2 linked regions of the Rhodobacter capsulatus SB 1003 genome follow. The protein of the gene in region 1 binds, or shares a complex with, the protein of each later gene. Links are inferred from orthologs where the notes say so. Each region holds a gene or a part of one and is shown on either strand. Other genes may lie near its edges.

The links.
Region 2: the proteins of mfd (region 1) and uvrA are in contact, whole or in part, in a crystal structure (PDB 4DFC), measured with the Escherichia coli proteins. The link is inferred for Rhodobacter capsulatus SB 1003 from one-to-one orthologs.

The regions. Positions count from the first base shown.
Region 1 is NC_014034.1:1,953,569-1,960,128, reverse strand. Bases 1,625-5,644 are described here. They hold mfd (transcription-repair coupling factor), read right to left. Parts: upstream 5,272-5,644; coding sequence 1,825-5,271; downstream 1,625-1,824. Other genes in these bases: RCAP_RS08975 (component of SufBCD complex), read right to left, coding at 5,310-5,644; RCAP_RS08985 (multidrug effflux MFS transporter), read left to right, coding at 1,625-1,818. Outside these bases: RCAP_RS08990 (DsbA family oxidoreductase), read left to right, coding at 1-509; more of RCAP_RS08985, read left to right, coding at 601-1,624; more of RCAP_RS08975, read right to left, coding at 5,645-5,882; hemB (porphobilinogen synthase), read left to right, coding at 5,983-6,560. UniProt on the Escherichia coli protein: Couples transcription and DNA repair by recognizing RNA polymerase (RNAP) stalled at DNA lesions. Mediates ATP-dependent release of RNAP and its truncated transcript from the DNA, and recruitment of nucleotide excision repair machinery to the damaged site.
Region 2 is NC_014034.1:1,687,010-1,692,964, reverse strand. Bases 1,478-4,892 are described here. They hold uvrA (excinuclease ABC subunit UvrA), read right to left. Parts: upstream 4,552-4,892; coding sequence 1,678-4,551; downstream 1,478-1,677. Other genes in these bases: RCAP_RS07715 (rhodanese-like domain-containing protein), read left to right, coding at 4,739-4,892; RCAP_RS07725 (class I SAM-dependent methyltransferase), read right to left, coding at 1,478-1,681. In the rest of the region: RCAP_RS07735 (Crp/Fnr family transcriptional regulator), read left to right, coding at 35-691; RCAP_RS07730 (YgaP family membrane protein), read left to right, coding at 777-977; more of RCAP_RS07725, read right to left, coding at 1,064-1,477; more of RCAP_RS07715, read left to right, coding at 4,893-5,155; lpdA (dihydrolipoyl dehydrogenase), read right to left, coding at 5,302-5,955. UniProt on the Escherichia coli protein: The UvrABC repair system catalyzes the recognition and processing of DNA lesions. UvrA is an ATPase and a DNA-binding protein. A damage recognition complex composed of 2 UvrA and 2 UvrB subunits scans DNA for abnormalities.

The sequences.
Region 1 (6,560 bases):
AGCCGTTCCAGCTCAATCCGACGCTGCCAGCCGAAGGGATGGACCGCGGTGCCTGGTTGCGCGCGCGGTTTGGCGTCCAGGCGGACCGGGTCGACCTGCCCGTGCTCGAGGCCGCCAGGACCGCCGGGGTGGCGTTGAACCTGCCCATAATCACCAGAATGCCCAATACGCTGAACGCCCATCGTCTGTTGCATTGGGCCGGGATCGAGGGGGCGCAGACGGCGGTCATGTCTGGCCTGCTGCGCGCTTATTGGCGGGACGGGCAGGACATCGGGCAGCCCGACATCCTTGTGACGATCGCTGCCGATGCCGGACTTGACGCGGTGCTGATCCGTCGCCTGCTTGCGACTGACGCAGATGCCGAAACGATCCGGTCGCGTGCGGCCCATGCGCGGGAGCGCGGCGTGACCTCGGTTCCGACCTTCATTCTCGACAATACCCATGTGATCACAGGCGCGCAGCCCGCCAAGCTCTGGATGCAGGTCATCGACGAGATCGCTGCGACATAGCTGTGCAGCCCCGCACGGCAATGTGCGGGACTGCGCTCTGGTTTTCGTCGCACAGTCGGCTATGGTTCCGCGCAACCTTGAAAGGCTGTGCATGTCCGACCCTCACGCAACTGCGGCGCCCGCCCGCATTCCCGTCTTCGAATTCACTGCGCTGATGGCGCTTTTGGCAGCGACGGTCGCTTTCTCGATCGACGCGATGTTGCCCGCGCTGCCCGAGATCGCGGCCAAGCTTTCTCCCGAAGCGATCAACCGCGCCCAGCTTGTTCTGACCTTCTTCCTTCTGGGCATCGGTGTCGGCACTTTCGTCGCCGGTCCGCTTTCGGATGCGATCGGGCGCAAGCGGACGATCGTGGTCGGCGTGAGCATCTTCGTGATCGGGGCCGTCATCGGGGCACAGGCGCAAAGCCTCGAAGTGCTGCTGGCGGCGCGGTTCGTGCAAGGACTTGGCGCCGCCGCCCCGCGGATCGTGCCGATGGCGCTGGTGCGCGACATGTATTCCGGGCGTGAAATGGCCAAGGTGACCGCCTTCATCATGATGGTTTTCATCCTGGTGCCGGCGCTTGCCGCTTCGGCCGGACAGCTGATTATCGGTTTCGCGGGATGGCGCGGCGTGTTCTATGCCTTCATCCTCTTCGCGCTGATCGGATTGGCCTGGCTGAGCCTGCGCCAGCCCGAGACGCTCACTCCCGAACGGCGGCGCCCGCTGCGGGCGGGGCTGCTCTGGGCGGGGACCAAGGAGGTCCTCGGCGATCGCGACGTGCGGCTTTACATCCTGACGATGACACTTGGCTTCGGACAGATGTTCGCGCTGCTTTCCTCGTCACAACAATTGTTTGCGGCCTTCGGTGCAGTTGAGAGCTTTCCGAAATGGTTTGCCCTGATGGCGATTCTGGCGGGCTCCGGCACCGCCTTCAACGCGCTTTTCGTGATGCGTCTGGGGATGCGCCGGATGGTGCGCGGCACGTACATGATGCAGGTCATCTCCTCGGGCGCGATGCTGGCGCTGATCCTCGGCGGCGCGGTGACCCCGCCCGACGGCTTCATCTTCCTGTTCGCCTGGACGGTCACGGTCTTCATGATGGCGGGGATCACCTTCGGCAATCTGAACGCGCTGGCGATGCAGCGGATGGGCCATCTGGCCGGTCTGGCAGCCTCGGTCGTTTCGGCGTTCTCGACGATGGGCGCGGTGCTGATCGCCGCCCCGGTCGGTCTGATGTTCGACGGCACCGCGCTGCCGATCGTTGTTGCGACATTCACCTGCTCAAGCCTTGCGGTGATCCTGATGGGGCTTGTACGAGAGAACGCATAGGGGGCGTCACGCCCCCTTTTTCTTTTCCGCCTTTTTCCCCGCCGCGACCTTTTCCGCCAGATCGCGGGCGATGGCGAAGGCGCCCTTGATCTTCTCGGCATCGTTGGTCCAGTCCCGCCGGATCACGACCTTGTTGCCGTTGATCTTGGCTGTCCCCCGTTCTGCGGTCAGGAATTCGACAAGGCCCGCCGGGTTCGGGAACTTGTCCAGATGGAACTGCACCGTTGCGCCTTTCGGCCCGGCATCCATGCGCGAAATCTCGGCGCGCTTGCACATCGCCTTGATCCGCACGACCAGCATCAGGGTGTTCACTTCCTTCGGCAGCGGCCCGAAACGGTCGATCAGTTCGGCGGCAAATCCCTCCATCTCGACCTTGCTCGACAGGTTCGAAAGACGCCGGTAAAGCCCCAGTCTCACATCAAGATCGGGGATGTAACTCTCTGGAATCATGACCGGAACGCCAAGGTTGATCTGCGGCGACCAATCTCCGTCGCCGGTCGTTTCGGTCAGCTCGCCCGATTTCAGCTTTGAAATCGTCTCCTCGAGCATCGCCTGGTAAAGCTCGTAGCCGACTTCCTTGATATGGCCCGACTGCTCCTCGCCCAAAAGGTTGCCCGCCCCGCGCAGATCAAGATCCTGGCTGGCGAGCGAAAATCCCGCCCCCAGATTGTCGAGACTGCCAAGCAGCCGCAGCCGCTTCGTCGCCTGCGGCGTCAGCGGCAGCCGCGGTTTCGTCGTCAGATAGCAATAGGCGCGCAGCTTCGAGCGCCCGACCCGGCCGCGGATCTGGTAAAGCTGCGATAGGCCGAACATGTCGGCGCGGTGCACCACCATCGTGTTCGCCGTCGGAATATCGAGCCCCGATTCGACGATCGTCGTCGCCAGCAGCACATCATGCTTGCCGTCGTAAAAGGCGTTCATCCGGTCATCAAGTTCCCCCGCCGCCATCTGCCCATGCGCGACGATGAAGCTGACTTCGGGCACATGGCTGCGCAGGAAATCCTCGACCTCGGCCAGATCCGAGATCCGCGGCACGACATAGAAACTTTGCCCGCCGCGGTAATGTTCGCGCAGCAGCGCCTCGCGGATGGTGACGGTGTCGAACTCGCTCACATAGGTGCGGATCGCCAGACGATCGACCGGCGGCGTGCCGATAATCGAGAGATCGCGCACCCCGGTCAGGCTGAGCTGCAGGGTCCGCGGGATCGGCGTCGCGGTCAGCGTCAACACATGGATCTCGGAGCGCATCTCCTTCAGCCGCTCTTTGTGCTGAACGCCGAAATGTTGTTCCTCATCAATGATCAACAGGCCGAGGTTGCGGAATTTCACGCCCTTGGCCAGCACCGCATGGGTGCCGATAACGATATCCACCGTGCCATCGGCCAGCCCGTCGCGGGTGGCATTGGCCTCCTTGGCCGAGACGAAACGGGACAGCGGCTTCACCGTCAGGGGCGTGCCGCGGAACCGCTCGATGAAGGTCTTGGCATGCTGACGCGCCAGCAGCGTGGTCGGCGCGATCACCGCCACCTGCATCCCGGAACTGGCCGCGACAAAGGCCGCCCGCATCGCCACCTCGGTCTTGCCAAAGCCGACATCGCCCACCACCAGCCGATCCATCGGCCGCCCGGCCGCAAGGTCGGTCACCACATCCTCGATCGCCGCCATCTGATCGTCGGTCTCGGTATAGGGGAAGCGCGCCGCGAACGCCTCCCAGTCGTGATGCGCCGCCTCGAGGATCGGCGCCGGGCGCAGCAGCCGTTCGGCCGCAATCCGCATCAGCCGGTCGGCGATCTGCCGGATCCGCTCCTTCAGCTTCGCCTTTTTCGCCTGCCAGGCGCCGCCACCCAGCTTGTCGAGCAGCCCTTCCTCGTGCCCGTAACGCGACAGCAGCTCGATATTCTCGACCGGCAGATAGAGCCGATCCCCCCCGGCATATTCGAGCAGCACGCAATCATGCGGCGCACCAAGCGCCGTGACCGTCTCCAGCCCCTTGTAGCGCCCGACGCCATGATCGACATGCACGACCAGATCGCCCGGAGACAGGCTTTGCGCCTCGGTCAGGAAATTCTCGGCCTTGCGCTTGCGGCGCGGTTTCGCCACCAGCCTATCGCCCAGAACATCCTGTTCCGAGATCACTGTCAGCCCCTCGGCCTCGAAGCCGGCATCCAGCGGCCAGACCGCAAGCCCCAGCCCGTCGATGCCGCGTGCATCGGAAATCAGCCGTGCCCCGCTCAGGCCTTCGTCTTCCAATAATCCTTTCAGCCGTTCGCGCGCGCCTTCGGACCAGCTTGCGATGACCACCGGCCCCTGCCGCAGCCTTGCTTGCACATGATCCTTCAACGCCGCGAAAAGGCTGACGTTTTCCAGCTGGCGTTCGGGCGCGAAATTTCGTCCGATGCGGCCTTCGGCATTCAGGATCCCCGGCCCGGGCGGCGCGGGCAGAACTTGCAGTTTCAGCACGCGATGGCGCGCCAGCCCGCTCTCCCAGGCGGTTCCGTCCAGATACAGCAGCTCCGGCGGCGCGGGCTTGTAGACGGTATCCAGCCGATCACGCCGGTTCATCGCCTCGCGCCGGGTGTCATATTGATCGGCGATGCCGTCCCAGCGCGCCGCGCGTTGCGGCTCGACCTGGTCATCCAGCATCACCGTGGCTTCGGGCAGATAATCGAACAAAGTCTCCAGCCGGTCGTGGAAAAAGCCCAGCCAATGTTCCATCCCGGCATGTTTGCGCCCAGCCGAAACCGCTTCGTAAAGCGGATCATCGGTGCCGCCCGCGCCGAATTCGATCCGATAATTCTGCCGGAACCGGGTGATCGCGGCCGGATCGAGGATCACCTCGCTTACCGGGGCAAAATCGATCTGCGACAGTTTCTCGGTGGTGCGCTGGTTTGCCGGATCGAAGCGCCGCGCCCCGTCCAGCACGTCGCCGAACAGATCCAGCCGCACCGGACCGCCTTCGCCGGGCGGATAGATGTCGATGATGCCACCGCGCACCGCATAATCACCGGGCTCCGACACGGTCGAGACCGGCGAGAACCCCATGCGGACCAGAAATTCCTTCAAGGCCTTGTCATCGATGCGCTGCCCGACCCGGGCCGAGAAACTCGCCCCCGCCACCAGATCGCGCGCGGGCAGCCGCTGCGTTGCCGCCGAAAGCGTGGTCAGCAGCACGAAGGGCCCCGTGATCACACCTTTCGCCAAAGCCGCAAGCGTCGCCATCCGCGCCGCCGAGATCTCGGGATTGGGCGAGATCCGGTCATAGGGCAGGCAATCCCAGGCCGGAAAGGTCAGAACCACCGCCTGCGGATCGAAAAAGGCCAAAGCCGCCCGCATCGCCTCGAGGCGGCGGTCATCGCGCGCGACATGAAGGACGGGCTTTCCCCTGGCCAGTTCCTTGACCAGAAGTTTCGCGTCATGGCCCTCGGGGGCGCCGGAGAGAAGGAAATGCTGCATGGGCGAGAGGTATCGGAACGCGCGGACCTGTCAAGGCCTCAGCCGAGCGGCGAGAGCTGCAGGTTCTGGAACATGCCCCAAAGCGCGGTGACACAGATCGAGCCCATCCCGATCGCCTGCACCGACACCCGATGCCGCAACAGGATCCGGGCGACCCTCTCCACCTCGGGCGCATCGGCGAGAACCGGCTCCAGCCGCGCCGCGGTGCGCAGGCTCAAAAGCCCGACGCCGCTCAGCGGTACCAGGATCAGCGCCACCGCCTGGGCGAATTCGATCCGGAAGACGAAGCCAAGCACCACGATCAGGCTGATCAGGAACGAGGCGACCAGCGTCAGCATCACCCCCGCCTCGCGGCTGATCGACAGCAACCGGCGCACGTTCACCGCGGTCAGCATCAGCATGTCCTCGGCCACCGGCCCGCCCCTGCGCCGCGCCCGCACGATCATGTCGAAGGGCACGCCCAGAACGTAATGCGAGGCGGTGGACCAGGTCACCGCCAGGGCGATCCAATACCAGAGGTTCGAAAACGACCGCATGTCGATCAGCTCGAAGATCGTTTGCAGAATGTCCAAGGTCTTGCCCGCCCGTTGCCTGCCCTTGGTTTCGCGCATCGGCCGCCCGGTTGCAAGCATGCCTTCGCGCGGGCGCGACAATGCGGGGCTTGAGCCGGTCTGCGATCCGTGGCACCCACGGCGACGAAGGAGACCGCCCATGACCCTGATCACCCCCCCCTTTCCCACCAATCGCCTGCGCCGGATGCGCCGCACCGAAGCCCTGCGTGACCTCGCGCAGGAAAACCGGTTGTCGGTCAAGGACCTGATCTGGCCGATCTTCATCACCGACGTTCCCGGCGCCGATGTCGAGATCTCCTCGATGCCGGGGGTTGTCCGCCGCACCATGGACGGCGCGCTGAAAGCGGCCGAGGAAGCCGCGACGCTGGGCATTCCCGCGATCTGCCTGTTCCCCTACACCGATCCGGCGGTGAAGACCGAGACCTGCGAAATGGCCTGGCAGCCCGACAACTTCACCAACCGGGTGATCGCGGCGATGAAGCAGGCGGTGCCCGAGGTCGCGATCATGACCGATATCGCGCTCGATCCCTATAACGCCAACGGCCATGACGGGCTTGTCCGCGACGGCATCATCCTGAACGACGAAACCACCGAGGCGCTGGTGAAGATGGCGCTCGCCCAGGCCGCGGCCGGGGCCGACATCCTTGGGCCGTCCGACATGATGGATGGCCGCGTGGGCGCGATCCGGCAGGCGATGGAGGCCGCGGGTCACAAGGA
Region 2 (5,955 bases), 270 kb from region 1 along the record:
TTGCACCGGGCGGGGGGGTGATTAGATAAGACGCATGGACTGGATCGACACCTCCCCCTCGCTTGCCTGCCTTGACGCCCCGGCCCGCGCCGCGCTGGCGCCGCTTGTGCCGGGCGAGGTGCCAAAGGGCACCGTGCTGTTTCGCCCCGGCGATGCGGTGCAGGGCTTCGTCTTGATGCTCGACGGCCGGATAGAGGTCTTCCTGACCGGGGCGAACGGCCGCGAACTCTTGCTTTATGCGGTCGAACCGGGGCAGACCTGCGTGCAGACGACACTCGGCCTTTTGGGCGAGGCCACCTACAGCGGTGAGGCGATCACCACCGCGCCTTGCCGCCTTGTCCTTGTGCCCCGCCCCATCTTCCTGAAACTGATGGAAAATTCCCCGGGCTTCCGCAGCCTTGTCTTTGCCGCCATGGCGGTGCGGATGGAGGAGGTGATCCGGCTGATGGAGCGGGTCTCGTTCCAGTCGGTCGAAAGCCGTCTGGCGGGCTGGCTGGTGGCGCGGGCCGAGGCCGGGCGGGTGCAGGCCACCCATGCGGAAATCGCGGTGCAGATCGGCTCCGCGCGCGAGGTGGTGTCGCGTCGCCTTGACGCCTTTGCGCGGCGCGGCTGGGTGCGCACCGAACGCGGCGCGGTCGAGCTGCGCGATGCGCCCGCGCTGGCCCGGCTCGCCGCGACCGAGGCTTTGTGACGAGGTCACCGACACCGGCACAGCCGCCCTGCTAAGGTCAGCCATCGGCCGGAGACCCGGCCTTCTGACACCAAGGGAGCAAGAGATGTTCAAGACCAATGTGGGCGGCATGGACAAGAAACTGCGCATCGCGGCGGGCATCGTCCTGCTGGTCGCCGGGTTTCTGACCGGCGGTGAAGCGGGCTACAACTGGATTTTCCTGATCGGCATCGTGCCGCTGGCCACCGGGCTGATGAACACCTGCCCGCTTTACAGCGTGCTGGGCATCAACACCTGCAAGAACTGACCGCAGGCTCGGACCGCCTCTGCTGTCCCGCCGCGGCCCCGGTCGCGGCGGGTTTTCCTTGCGGCGCCCCGCTCAGACCGGCCCGGTCAGACCGGCTTGCGCGCGACGATGTAGCGGCTGTGCGCGCCCTTGCCGAAGGTGCGCTCTTCCTCGATCACGAAACCCGCGGCCGTGATCAGCGCCCGCAGCTCGGGCGCCCGCAGCGCGCGGGCAGGCGGCATCCAGCCGCGCAGCCGCAGAAGCGGCAGGATTGCCTTCATCCAGAACGGCAGATCCGCCAGACACCAGGTTTTCGACAGGAAGAGCCCGCCCGGTTTCAGCTGCCCGAACAGCGCGGCCAGCGTCGCCGCGGCATCGGGGACCAGATGCAGGATGTGAAAGGCGCAGATCACGTCAAAGGGCGCCTCGGCATGGCGGGCCTCGGCCGCGGTCTGGCGGAACTGCACCTGAGCGCAGCCGGGCTTGGCACAGGCGATGCGGTGCATTTCCGGCGAAAGATCGGTGGCGAGCCAGAGCCCCACCCCCGGCCCCAGCCGCAGCGCCGTGGACCCGGTGCCGCAGCCGATTTCCAGAACCTTGTCACCGGGGTGCAGCCGCGCCGCCACCTCGGCCAGCATCGCCTCATAGGCCGCCACGTCGCGGACCGGCCGCGCCGCATAGCGGTCCGCCACCCGATCCCAGAAACCAATCTGATCCGCGCTCATTCCGCCGCCACCTTCATCCCCAGCATCGGCGCCAGATAGCGCCCGGTATGGCTGGCCGGATGGGCCGCCACCTGTTCCGGCGTGCCCTCGGCCACGATCCGCCCGCCGCCATCGCCGCCCTCGGGACCGATGTCGATGATCCAGTCGGCGGTCTTGATCACGTCAAGATTGTGCTCGATCACCACGACCGTGTTGCCCTGATCGACCAGAGAATGCAGAACTTCCAGAAGTTTGCGAACATCCTCGAAATGCAGCCCCGTCGTGGGTTCATCGAGGATGTAAAGCGTCCGCCCGGTGGCGCGGCGCGCCAGTTCCTTTGACAGCTTCACCCGCTGCGCCTCGCCGCCCGAAAGCGTCGTCGCCTGCTGCCCGACCTTGATATAGCCCAGCCCCACCTCGACCAAAGCATCCATCTTTTCCCGGATCGAGGGCACGGCCTTGAAGAATTCCTGCGCATCTTCCACCGTCATTTCAAGGACATCGGCGATGCTCTTGTCCTTGAACTTGATCTCCAAAGTCTCGCGGTTGTAGCGGTGGCCCTTGCAGGTCTCGCAGGTGACGTACACGTCGGGCAGGAAGTGCATCTCGATCTTGATCACGCCATCGCCCTGACAGGCCTCGCAGCGCCCGCCCTTGACGTTGAAGCTGAACCGCCCGGGCTTGTAGCCGCGCGCCTGCGCCTCGGGCAGGCCCGCGAACCAGTCGCGGATGGGGGTAAAGGCGCCGGTATAGGTCGCGGGGTTCGAGCGCGGCGTGCGCCCGATCGGCCGCTGGTCGATGTCGATCACCTTGTCGAGATGCTCGAAGCCCTTGATGCTGTCGCAAGGCGCAGGCGTTTCCCGCGCGCCGTTCAGCCGCATCGCCGCGGTCTTGTAAAGCGTCTCGATGGTCAGCGTGGATTTGCCGCCGCCCGAGACGCCGGTCACGCAGACGAATTTGCCCAGCGGAAACGCAGCCGTCACATCTTTCAGGTTGTTGCCGCAGGCCTTTGAAATCACAAGCTTCTTGCCATTCCCCTCGCGCCGTTGCACGGGCACTTCGATGCGCCGCGTGCCCGCCAGATATTGCCCGGTCAGGCTGGCCGGATCGGCGGCAATCTCGGCGGGCGTGCCCTGCGCCACCACCTGCCCGCCATGCACCCCCGCGCCCGGGCCGATGTCGAAGACATAATCGGCATGGCGGATCGCATCTTCGTCATGTTCGACCACCAGCACCGTATTGCCTTGATCGCGCAGGTTTTTCAGCGTCGAAAGCAGCCGGTCATTGTCGCGCTGATGCAGCCCGATGCTCGGTTCGTCGAGCACGTAAAGCACCCCGGTCAGGCCGGAGCCGATCTGGCTCGCCAGCCGGATGCGCTGGCTTTCGCCGCCCGAAAGCGTCCCCGCCGCCCGGCTCAGGGTCAGATAATCCAGCCCGACATTGATCAGAAAGCCCAGCCGCTCGCGGATTTCCTTGAGGATCGGGCGGGCGATCTCGTTCTTTTGCTTGCTCAGCTGGACGGGGATGTCCTCGATCTTCGCGAAGGCCTCCTTGATCGACATTTCGACGATCTGGCCGATGTGCAGCCCGGCGATCTTCACCGCCAGCGCCTCGGGTTTCAGCCGGTAGCCGCCGCAGGCGCCGCAGGGGCGGTTGTTCTGATAGCGCTCGAATTCCTCGCGCACCCAGGCGCTGTCGGTCTCGCGATAGCGTCGCTCCATGTTCGGGATCACGCCTTCGAAACTGCGCGTCACCTCATAGACCCGGCCGCCCTCGTCAAAGCGGAACTTGATCTCGTCCTTGCCGGAGCCATAAAGGAACAGCCGCTGCACCTCGGGCGGCAGCGATTTCCACGGCTTCTTCTTGTCAAAGCCGTAATGTTTCGAAAGCGCGTCGATGGTCTGGATGAAATAGGGGCTTTTCGACTTCGCCCAGGGGGCCAGCGCCCCGGCGGCCAGCGTCAGGGATGTGTCGGGCACCACCAGCCGGTCATCGAAGAACAGCTCCACCCCCAGCCCGTCGCAAACCGGGCAGGCGCCAAAGGGCGCGTTGAAGGAAAACAGCCGCGGCTCGATTTCCGCAATGGTGAAGCCACTGACCGGACAGGCGAATTTCTCCGAGAACGTGATGCGCTGCGCTTCCTTGCCCGCCTCGGTCTCCTCGGTTGACAGAGCGTCTTCCCACAGCGCGATGCCGTCGGCCAGATCGAGCGCGGTGCGGAAACTGTCCGCCAGCCGCGTCTCCAGCCCCGGCCGCACGACGATCCGATCCACCACCACATCGATGTTGTGACGGAATTTCTTGTCCAGCACGGGCGGCTCCTCGAGGTCGTAAAACGCCCCGTTCACCTTCACCCGCTGAAAGCCCGCCTTGCGCCATTCGGCGAATTCCTTGCGATATTCGCCCTTGCGGTCGCGGATGACGGGGGCCAGCAGATAGCCCCGCGCCCCCTCCTCCATCGCCATGACGCGATCGACCATGTCCTGCACCTGCATCGCCTCGATCGGCAGGCCGGTGGCGGGCGAATAGGGCGTGCCCGCGCGGGCAAAGAGCAGCCGCAGATAGTCGTAAATCTCGGTCACCGTGCCGACGGTCGAGCGCGGGTTCTTCGAGGTCGTCTTCTGCTCGATCGAAATCGCGGGGCTCAGCCCCGAGATGTGATCGACATCGGGCTTGCCCATCTGGTCCAGAAACTGCCGCGCATAGGCCGAGAGGCTTTCGACATAGCGGCGCTGCCCCTCGGCATAGATCGTGTCAAAGGCGAGCGAGGACTTGCCCGAGCCGGAAAGCCCGGTGATCACCGTCAGCGCATCGCGCGGAATGTCGAGATCGACGCCCTTGAGGTTATGCTCGCGCGCCCCGCGCACTTCGATGAACTTTTGCTCGGCCATGCCCGCCCCCAGATGTCAGGCCCCATAGATAGGGGGTTGCGCCCGAGTCTCCAACGAGAAATTGCGAACGGAACAGGAACTTTTCCCGCGCCACCCCCGAAAAACCGGGCGATGCAACCGTTGCATTCAAACCTTCGCATGTATAATATGAAGAGACTTGAAACCCGCCCGGCTTTGGCGGCATGAAATGAACGCGCCGGTCGGGGCGCATGAAAAGGAGTTTTCGATGTTCAACTTCCTGCGCTCCGCCGTGTCGGGCGGGGCCCGCGTGCAAAAGATCGACCCGCGCGAGGCGGTGGCCAAGGCGGCGGCGGGCGAGATCACCCTGATCGACGTGCGCGACGGGATGGAGCTGCGCGCCTCGGGCACGGCCAAGGGGGCGCTGCATGTGCCGCTGGCCACGGTGAAGATGAAATGCGACCCGTCAAGCCCGGAATGCCTGAAGGAGCTGTCGGTGGACAAACCCGTGGTTCTTTTCTGCGCGATGGGCGGGCGCAGCGCGGGCGCGGCGCAGATGCTGGTCGAAATGGGCTACAAGGAGGTCTACAACCTTGGCGGCTTCAACGACTGGGTCTCGGGCGGCGGCGCGGTCGTTCGGGTGTAAGAAAGCGGGGGCGCTGCCCCCTGCACCCCCAGGATATTTGCGGCAAGATGAAACACAAAGGGCGCTCCGCGATGGGCGCCCTTCATCTTGCTCCAAATATCCCGGGGGGAGTCCGCTTGCGGACGGGGGGCAGAGCCCCCCTGCCGTCACATGTGCAGCGCGCGGCCATAGGCGTCGAGCACCGCTTCATGCATCATCTCGCTCAGCGTCGGATGCGGGAAGACGGTGTGCATCAGATCTTCTTCCGTGGTTTCCAGCGTGCGGCCGATCACATAGCCCTGGATCAGCTCGGTCACCTCGGCGCCGACCATATGCGCGCCGAGCAACTCGCCGGTCTTCGCGTCGAAAACGGTCTTCACCATCCCCTCGGGCTCGCCAAGCGCAATCGCCTTGCCGTTGCCGATGAAGGGGAAGCGGCCGACCCGCACCTCATGGCCCGCGGCTTTCGCCTTTTCCTCGGTCAGCCCGACCGAGGCGACCTGCGGCGTGCAATAGGTGCAGCCGGCAATCGTGCCCGGCTTGATCGGATGGGCGTGCTTGCCCGCGATCAGTTCCGCCACCATCACGCCTTCATGGCTGGCCTTGTGCGCCAGCCACGGCGCCCCGGCGATGTCGCCGATGGCGTAAAGCCCCGGAACGCCGGTGCGGCAGAACTCATCCACCACCACATGCGTCCGGTCGATCTTCACGCCCAAAGCTTCCAGCCCCAGCCCCTCGACATTGCCGACAATCCCCACCGCCGAAATCACCGTGTCGAAGTCCGCGGTGACCGTGCCCTTGGCGTCCTGCAGATGCGCGAC